Regions from separate parts of the Pseudoalteromonas sp. 4NS20-0020 genome, predicted to be linked through region 3. Evidence: predicted binding sites of a transcription regulator. Region 3 holds the regulator's gene; each other region holds the start of a gene.
What was found. Region 3 encodes LexA, which represses DNA repair genes until DNA is damaged. Its sites were predicted from a motif close to TACTGTATNNNNATACAGTA; they were not measured.
Positions count from the first base shown of each region.

Region 1: AC27JL_RS07675 (SulA-like leucine-rich domain-containing protein) is a predicted target of LexA. The motif match lies at 1,489-1,508, and genes of this name have one in related genera.
Region 2: AC27JL_RS14265 (YebG family protein) is a predicted target of LexA. The motif match lies at 1,607-1,626, and genes of this name have one in related genera.

Region 1 covers NZ_BAAJMI010000003.1:82,252-85,535, reverse strand. The annotation lists gene AC27JL_RS07685 (NCS2 family permease) at 1-670, opposite strand, end outside; gene AC27JL_RS07680 (tetratricopeptide repeat protein) at 790-1,245, shown strand; gene AC27JL_RS07675 (SulA-like leucine-rich domain-containing protein) at 1,533-1,976, shown strand; gene AC27JL_RS07670 (YchJ family protein) at 2,006-2,485, shown strand; gene AC27JL_RS07665 (DUF6172 family protein) at 2,801-3,103, opposite strand.
Region 2 covers NZ_BAAJMI010000005.1:238,582-241,865, reverse strand. The annotation lists gene dsbB (disulfide bond formation protein DsbB) at 228-746, shown strand; gene AC27JL_RS14275 (DUF6170 family protein) at 752-1,054, shown strand; gene AC27JL_RS14270 (ComEA family DNA-binding protein) at 1,065-1,361, opposite strand; gene AC27JL_RS14265 (YebG family protein) at 1,679-1,993, shown strand; gene putP (sodium/proline symporter PutP) at 2,065-3,284, opposite strand, start outside.
Region 3 covers NZ_BAAJMI010000006.1:140,761-144,044, reverse strand. The annotation lists gene coxB (cytochrome c oxidase subunit II) at 1-572, opposite strand, end outside; gene lexA (transcriptional repressor LexA) at 989-1,606, opposite strand; gene AC27JL_RS16125 (PaaI family thioesterase) at 1,783-2,226, shown strand; gene AC27JL_RS16120 (hypothetical protein) at 2,228-2,608, opposite strand; gene AC27JL_RS16115 (hypothetical protein) at 2,855-3,284, shown strand, end outside.

The DNA of each region.
Region 1 (3,284 bases), on a different contig from region 3:
AAATTGAAGGCGGTGCAGCAATAATTCCCTGGTATTCAACTAAACCTAAACCAAGTGAGATAGCAGTAACCAATAAAATACTGATCAACACTCCACTTTTAAAATCACGATATAACAATGCCGCAATAATAAAAAAGCTAAATATAGCCAGTAACGGTCCCGCAGATGTTATGTCACCCAACTGCACAAATGTAGCGGGGCTTGCCACAATAATGCCTGCATTTTTAAGTGCTATTAAGGCTAAAAATGCGCCAATGCCTGTCGCAATAGCCCGTTTTAAAACTAATGGAATGGCATTTATTATCCATTCTCTAACCTTAAATAAACTCAATAATAAAAATATACAACCCGACATAAATACTGCGCCCAACGCAGCTTCCCAGGTGTATCCCATACCTAATACAACGCCATACGTAAAAAAGGCGTTTAACCCCATACCAGGTGCTAAAGCTAATGGGTAATTGGCCCATAACCCCATAATAAAACAACCTATTGCAGCAGCAATACAAGTAGCAACAAAAGCAGCCCCTTGATCCATTCCCGCTTCTGCTAACATCGCAGGGTTCACAAATACAATGTAAACCATTGTGATAAAAGTAGTCATTCCGGCGATGCATTCTCGTCGAACCGTTGACCCATTTTCGTTAATTTTAAATAAAGCTTCTAACATAATGAACTTAAAACAATAAAAAGTAGCGAGATTTTATCATAAAAAGTATATTTTTCAGGACATTTTACCTTGCGATATACTAAACTATTGAAGTAGTTAACTATACCGAATGACAGCATATGATAAAAACCACACCAACAGGTTATGATTTAGAACAACAATTAGACAACATTTTGTCTTTTGTGACACAGCCAGGCGATACTAATTCGTCGCCTGAAAATGATAGCTCTCAACAAAGTACGCTTAATAAGGCGCTATATTATTTAAAAAATAACCAGCCTGCTTTAGCTGCAAAGTGGATGCGTTTATCGGCAATGTCTGGTGATCACCGAGGGCAATTTTATTTAGGCTTGTTTTTTGTAAAAGGCCAAGGTGTTCCACAAAGTGTATTTCATGGAGTTGCTTGGCTTAGCTTATCGAGTAGCCAGGGTCATGAGCCAGCTACAGTTGCGCTTGCTGATTTAAGAAAATATATAGAAACAAAGCGTTTTAAGGATGCCCAATGTTATGCAGCCAGTTTATATGAACAAATTCATCAATTACAATATGCCCATTTAATCCCCCCTTCCCCTTAGTAAAAGCCCGAAACTTAGCTCGTAAAAGTACTGTATACAGTACAGAGCTATAATTTAAATTTATAAAAAACGTAAGCAAACCTTTTCAGCTTGTATAAAAAAACTCACCCACTAACATTCAAATTTAAATAAAAGCGATAAATATCAACAATATATACATTAAAATACATATCCTTAAAAATAGAATATAAATTTGTATAAAAAAATAGCAAAAAAACACTTGCGCCATAACACTGTATAAACTACTGTATACATGTACTGTATATAAACCCAGTGAGCGAGATGATATGTTACAGCCAATAACCGTAAGAACAGTAAAAAGCTATCAACAAGACGAACTATCTGATTGTGTTAACGTGATTCAAATTGAAGATGATATATCGGCAACGTTTGAGCTATTGAAGGTGTTACACCAGTACAATAGTTTAAATGCTTGGACTTTGTTAATCGCACCAGATCATGTTCCTAGTAAAGCTTTGCTTGATTCATGTTCAATAGACACAAGTAAACTATTAGTCATTAGGCAAAAACATTTAGTAAATTTAGAATATGTACTGCGTAGCGCACTGCATAATGGTAACTTTGCAGCGGTCATTACATGGACTGATATGTTAAACAATCAGTTATTGAGCAACTTATCGCTTAACTTAAGTAACACAAAAACAAAGTTATATTGTTTTACTAAAAATTCTGACGTACTTGATATACCTTACATACAGCAAGCTTGCTAAAATGATGTTTTAAATCTTATGTAACAATTATGAATTATTTAAATAACAACACTTGCTTTTGTGGAAACCAAAAAAATTACGAAGATTGCTGTGAACCACTGCTATTAGGTGATAAACAATCAGAAACACCGGAGCAGTTAATGCGCTCTAGGTATACAGCTTACGTACAAAAAAATGCTAAATACGTATACCAAACATATGCAAGTGAAAAGCAAGCTGAAAACCCTATAAATGAAATTAAAGAATTTGCGACCAGTTGTCGATTTGTAAGCTTATCTGTTATTGAAACAAACAGCGATGAAAATAAAGGGGTCGTTGAGTTTAAAGCTACCTATTTTTATCAAAACCTATATTGTGTGTTACATGAGCGCTCTCAATTTATAAAAGAGCAACACCAGTGGCGATATCTCGATGGTATTATATTTCCGGTCGCTGATATAAAAGTTGGCAGGAATGATGATTGCCCTTGTGGCAGCGCAAAAAAATACAAAAAATGCCATAGCGCGTAATCCCCTCTTTTTAAGTGAAGTACATTATTTACTTCACTCCGTTGCTAATTAAATACTCACATTTAATGCATAGCTTCGTAAATTTATTAAACACAACTCCCTTTATAACCTTTTAGATTTAGTACTAACTCTATTAATGAAGTGGTTAATATTGAGGGAAAAGGTAGCATTAATAACAATTTAACAGTTAAAGCCCTAAAACGATGTAAAATACTTTGAGCTAGCTCAAAAGAAAAAAGCTTGAAGGTAATCTATAGGCATAAAAAATGGGCCAATGGCCCATTTAAATAATTTGATATGCACAAACGCTAATTATTACTCGTCGTTATCAAGGTCTAGCTGTTGACGCTGTGCAGGTTTTGCCAATATTTCTAAGTAAAAAGACATCAATTCTTGCTTTTCAATATCGCTAATACAGTTGCTGATTTCAGCTACATGAACCACTTGCGCATCTTCAACCGTTTTACCAAACTTACAGTCAAATGCCCAATAATCTGCATCTTCTGGTAGAGTTTTGTTGCGCTCTCTTTTCAAATATTTTTTCACTTCATGCTTTGCAGCATCAACCATACGAGGGTATTTGATTTTCTCGTGATTTAGCGTGAATGTTTTCTTCATTACGTTCCTAATTACCTTGGTTTAATGATAACGGCATTCATGTCATACCATTTGTAGCCATTATAGCAATTGCATTTAATTTTTGGATGCTTTTTTTACATTAAATCAATTTTTAGTCAATTCGGATTTGGCGCAGTCGTAAAATTTAATCAGTGATGGGTAGTGTTACTAGACACTATTT
Region 2 (3,284 bases), on a different contig from region 3:
CCGTGAGGCAAAAGTAGGCAAAGCGCCTGTTTTTTAGTAGTTAAAATGTAAATCCATCAAAACCACAATATGCATAAAAACATATCACCGAGTATTTCAACATAGCCTTTTAAAGTGCAGGGACATTTTTTGCAGGGTAACAATAAAACTTTTTATATACCTCTTTTTGTTGCCGCGTACTTTTTCGTGCGTCATAATCTAACGCCTTATTTATTAGCGGACTTTTTATGAACTGGCTTGCGCATTTACCGACTCAACGAACACCTTGGCTTTTATTCACTGCGATTGTTTTTATGCTAGAAGTAACCGCATTGTTTTTTCAATATAAAATGGGGTTAGCGCCCTGCATTATGTGTATTTATCAACGTACCGCGGTTTTAGGATTACTTGGCGCGGGTATTGTTGGGTCAATTAATCCACAAAGTAAAATAATGCGTATAGTTGCTTACATTGCTTGGGGTGTATCGAGCATTTGGGGGTATTTAATTGCCCGTGAGCACATAGATATGCAAACGACAACAGATCCGTTTGCGTTTAGCTGCGAGTTTGAGCCTAACTTTCCATCGTTTATGCCGCTGCATGAATGGATACCGAGCTTTTTTGAAGCCACTGGCGATTGCGGTAACATAGATTGGGAGTTTTTATCGCTCAGTATGCCCGCTTGGATGGAAATTATTTTTGGGCTATTCGCTCTAACATTTTTTATTGTATTAGGTAGTCGCTTAATACTAAAAAGAACGGTTTAATAATTATGTTTACCTTTTTTTCTAGCCAACTTAAACAGTTGCAACATTTAAAAATACGCGAGAGACAGCTTGTTATAGCACGGTCTTTATCAATGCTGTCACCTACCGACCGCGTATTACTGCGTATTATCAAAATATTGCTATTAAGCCCGTTGTTTTTAATATTTACACTTTTTGAAGGTTGGATAATCATTCCCTTTTTAATACTCGGAGGGCTTTTTTATCCGTTATTAACCGCTCCGGTCGATATAAATTTTGCCAGAAAAAACCTAGACGAAGCACTACAACAACATGAAAAGGGCGCTTAGCGCCCTTTTGCTAAAGTTTAACTTTTCCTTCTAACTTACCCATTACTTTTTTGCCAATTCCCTTCACTTTGGCCAAGTCCTCAAGGCTTGTAAATAAACCATTTTCATCTCGGTAATTTACTATTGCTTGTGCTTTCTTTTTACCAATTCCAGGAAGTTTAGCCAACATTTTTGCATCTGCATCATTAATACTTACCGCTTCGATGGGAGACATAGATTTGCTCACTTCAGGTAATTGCGCGTAAGAGGTAGTAATGGGTAGGATACTTAGCAAACTTGCTATAAGTAAAAGTTTAAATATTTTCATTTATTCGTCCTTATTGTCCATTTTAGAACATATTTATTTTAATTATTAGGGAAGACCATAAATGACAAACGCGAGGCTAGCCACTTTGGAAGTACCTAAATGCATTATCACTTTTATCCGAAATCCTTAAAATGCAGCTGGTACAACCAAGTGATATATTAAATAAAGTTAAGTTACCGTTTTTTGTCAAATTTAAGACACTTAAAAATTACAACTCTGCGCTTGCATATTTACTTGCAAACCTTTACTGTATATAAAAACAGTAATCTTATGGTTTTTTATAAACCACAGTGCCAAGCAAGTTTGCAGGAGAAATCATGGCTGTTGTTGTTAAATATGTTGTAGAACGAAACGGAGTCGAGCGTATGACGTTTACTACTAAAAAAGAAGCTGATGCCTATGACAAAATGCTAGACATAGCAGAATCACTTGAGCTGATGCTAGAAAAAGTAGACGTGCCATTGAGTGAGCAACAAATAGAATCGCTTGCGTTAGAAATAGCAAAAAGTAAAGACGACTTTATGTCGGTACTTAAAGGTGCCAAAGAGCCTACTACTAAAGCGGCAAGTAAAAATAAAAAATCAGATAACGTTGCATCTATTGACGATAACAACGCTAAACAAGCAAGCTAAACATTTTGCAAATAAAAAGGGAGCAACTTAGTTGCTCCCTTTTTTATAGCTTTTATAAAAACGAATATTAATTAAAGCTCTTTTTCAACTTCATCAAATAACGTTGTTATATCTGAGTTAGGCTCATTGGTTGCTAAACTTACAACTACAATAGCAATACTTGCAAGTATAAAGCCTGGGACAATTTCGTACATTACGCTACTTAAACTTTCACCGTTGATTGTGAATGGGCCGTAAATCCATAGTAAAACAGTAACTGCACCCACAACCATACCTGAAAGCGCACCCGCAAAGTTCATACGTTTCCAGTAAAGGCTAAACAATACAAGCGGGCCAAATGCAGCACCAAAGCCAGCCCATGCATTACTCACTAAGTCTAAAATAGAGCTGTCTCTATCGTATGCGAGGTAAATAGCAAGTATTGCAACAATAGACACACTAATGCGCCCTACTAGTACAAGCTCTGCGTCACTGGCTTCTTTACGTAAAAATGTTTTGTAAAAATCTTCAGTTAGTGAGCTTGAGCTTACTAATAGCTGAGATGAAATTGTACTCATTATTGCAGCTAATATTGCTGCAAGTAAAAAGCCAGCAATAAGTGGATGAAACAACAGCTCTGACAGGATCAAGAATATAGTTTCAGGATCATCCACAACTATATTATTTTCATAAGTGTATGCTGCACCAAAAATACCCGTACCTACCGCACCAATTGCAGCAACAATCATCCAAGACATACCAATACGACGTGCTGTTGGCATATCTTTAACACTGCGCACCGACATAAAGCGAACAATGATATGTGGTTGACCAAAGTAACCCAAGCCCCACGCCATTGCTGAAATAATACCTAGCGCAGACCCTGCGCCTATCCAACTTAGCATGTCTGGATTAACACTGTTTAGGGTTGACTGCAGTGGTTGCTCTAATAAAGAGTAAGCTACAGCGGGTACTAAAATAAGTGCAATAAACATAATACAGCCTTGCACGAAGTCAGTTAAGCTAACCGCTAAAAAGCCACCAAAGAGTGTATACAAAACAACAACACCCGTTGTGATGTATAGCCCCATTTCGTAGCTTAAGCCAAATGAGCTTTCAAATAGTTTACCACCGGCAACAACACCTGAAGAGGTATACAGTGTGAAGAACACAATAATTACAACAGCCGACACAACACGGAGTAAATTTGATTCATCGTTAAATCGGTTAGAAAAGTAATCAGGGATGGTAATAGAGTCATTCGCTTTTTCAGTGTAAACCCTTAAACGCGGCGCGACTAAAAAGTAGTTTA
Region 3 (3,284 bases):
CACCAAGAGTGGATAACATCATCTGAGGTCATTAAAAAACGAATTTTTTGATTAATTGGCAGTACGAGGGGTTTGTCTACCTCAAGTAGATAATTTGGGTTTTTATCAGCTAAATTAGTTATTTCATCCTGAGGAGTTGCAAGCATTGAGTAAAACTCTACATCTTCTCCCATATATTCATAATGCCATTTCCACTGTGAACCTGTAACTTTAATTGTTAAGTCGGCTTTACTGGCATCTTCCATCGCTATTAACGTTTTTGTAGCTGGCACTGCCATAGCAATTAAAATAACAAATGGAATGGCGGTCCAAAGAATTTCTACTTTGGTGCTTTCGTGGAATTGAGCGGGAACCGCTCCTTTAGATTTGCGATGATGAATGAGTGCCCAAAGCATAATGGCAAACACTATTATCCCAATCACACAACATATAAAAAATATGGTCATGTGTAATTCGTAAACATTTTCACTTATATCTGTAACGCCTTTACGCATATTAAATTGGCTATTTGCCAAGGCTAACTGCGGAAAAACACACAATATAAGCCACAAGGTACAACTAAGTTTACCCATGTGACGACTCCTTTGATGCTGTTGCTAGTGCAAAGCGAAGAGGCATACGGCTTAAACGCCAATTCGTTATTTTTATTTTTTTATTAATGCCGTTTTATTTATAAAAATTGGCATTCACTGCGCTAGCAAAAGTTTATTGTGTGTGCTCAAAACTTAAAAGCGATGAGTATTGCCAGCGTCAGCTTATTAACAATTAGTTAATATTTAACCACCATGCAAGTTTTTTGTATTAAAAACAAACAATAAATATATAAAAAGTAGAGAGTTGACTTAGTTGAACGTAGAAGAAAATGGCTCAAATCGAGAGGTGGTAAGGGCTAAGGATGAAATGAAAGAGTGTGAATAAAAAACAAACAAAATTTTAAAAATTAAAAAAGCGCACCAAAAAAGTGCGCTTTTTATAAAATAAGAAAGAACTACATCCAGTCCGCGTTACGAATTACACCCACTGCCAAGCCTTCAATATTGAACGACTCAGTTTCAAGATCGACCTTAATTGGTGCAAACTCGTCATTTTCAGCATGAAGCAACACCTGGCGACCCGCCTTTTCAATGCGCTTTACGGTTACATCGTCATCAACACGGGCAACCACAACTTGACCATTTTCAGCCACTTGTGTTTTATGCACAGCAAGTAAATCGCCATCCATAATGCCTATATCTTTCATACTCATACCGTTTACGCGCAGTAAAAAGTCGGCAGCTGGTTTAAACATTAATGGGTCAATTTTACAGTGGCTTTCTACATGTTCTTGCGCCAAAATAGGGGAACCCGCCGCAACTCGGCCAATAAGCGGTAAACCTAATTGTTCTGGCTCCTCTTCTTCAACAAGTTGAATTCCACGGCTTGCGCCAGGTTTCATTTTAATCACCCCTTTTTTGGCAAGGGCTTTTAAATGTTCCTCAGCGGCATTTGCACTTTTAAACCCTAACGTTTGTGCTATTTCGGCACGTGTAGGCGGCATACCAGTGTCTTTAATAAACACTTTAATTAATTCGAGTATTTGAGCTTGGCGTTTAGTTAATGGGCGCATACAACTGGTTTTCCATACAGTACATTTAACTGTGAGTATATACAGTTAAATAAAAATCGCAAATTTAAATTATTCGTTCAAATAGCCAAATTACTTCCTTACGTGTACATTTTAGGGGCTTTCTAAAATAGCCTATAAAAATAGTAACTTGCTACATTAAATTTAAAGGAATCTATATGAGTATTTGGCATCAACCCATTACATTAGCATTGTGTAAACAATTGGACGAAGGCATTAATGGCCAAGGGACGCTAATGAAAACCATGGGAATAGAAATAACAGAGATAGGTGACGATTATCTAGTAGCAACCATGCCTGCAATCCCTGCACACCATAACCCTATTGGCATGGTTCATGGCGGCGCAAACGTTGTACTCGCCGAAACCGTAGCTAGCTATGCTGCTAATTTTGTGGTTGATTTCACAAAGTTTTACTGTGTTGGGCAAGAAATAAGTGCAAGCCATTTAAAGGCTTCTCGCAATGGTACATTAACGGCAACAGCACGCGCATTTCATATTGGAAAACGAAGCTCTGTTTGGGAAGTAAAAATTACAAACAGCCGCAACGAGCTCTGCTGCGTATCAAAAATGACCGCAGCCGTTGTTGAGCGAAAGGCGTAAGTTATTTTTCGAGAGGGTAAATTGTTATTTCCATACCCGCGCCAATAGCAGATATACGCAGTAGTGTATCTGCATGTAAAGCTTGATTAAAACACTTTGGCGACGTGCCTGACTCAAACCCTATATCAAACGTTCTACGTGAGCAACTTAACCATTGCTTTAATGCATTGCGTGAACATGACTCAATAAGCTCACATATATGGTTTATTGCTTTGTCTGGTGATTTTACATCGCCAGCTACCTCAATACGTGCTAATTGACGGTATTCGTCTTTGTCATAATGTAAAATCGTTGCGACTTTTTTTAGATCGGCCACCAGCACACTAATATCTTGTTTTGACTCAAGCTCTAGATCTACATTTAAAAATTGAATTTCCGACATTGTCTCGTATTTATCCTCTAATGGTTACCATGCAAACTTTAACGCAGTTTTACCTTTATACCAAATCAACACCCTATAAATAGACGTTTTATATGGTAATACTCTTATTTTAGAGTGCGATTGCTACTTACAATTGGCGCTATTGTGCTGAAACGCTATTTTAATGCACTAGTGCGACATTTTGTCGCACTCACCTTGCTCAACCATCGCGTAAAATGTCTTGTAAAAATAATAAGATAAACACACATGAAAAAAGTTTTTAAACCAGCACGTAAACTTCATAAATGGTTGGGCTATTTATTAGGAATACAAATACTAGCTTGGTTGCTTGGCGGTTTGGTTATGAGCGCTATTCCGCTTGAAAAAGTACATGGTAAACACCTAGCAACACGCACCCTAGCTAACCCCTTTAAAAGTAGCGATTACGTTGCATCAATTGATAATATTGTTTCACAAGTAACTAATCCGACTAAAATAACCTTTGCGCATTTTTTATCTACCCCACTTATAACTGTAACCAGTGAAGGCAACCCTCAAAGTTTTAATGGCATTACTGGGCAACCATTTAAAGCCCCCAATAAACAGCAAATAATTGCTAATGCACACGCGCATTTACTTATTGATGCTCAACCAGTAAGTACCACTTTATTAGGTTTAGGACCAAGAGAAAGCGGTT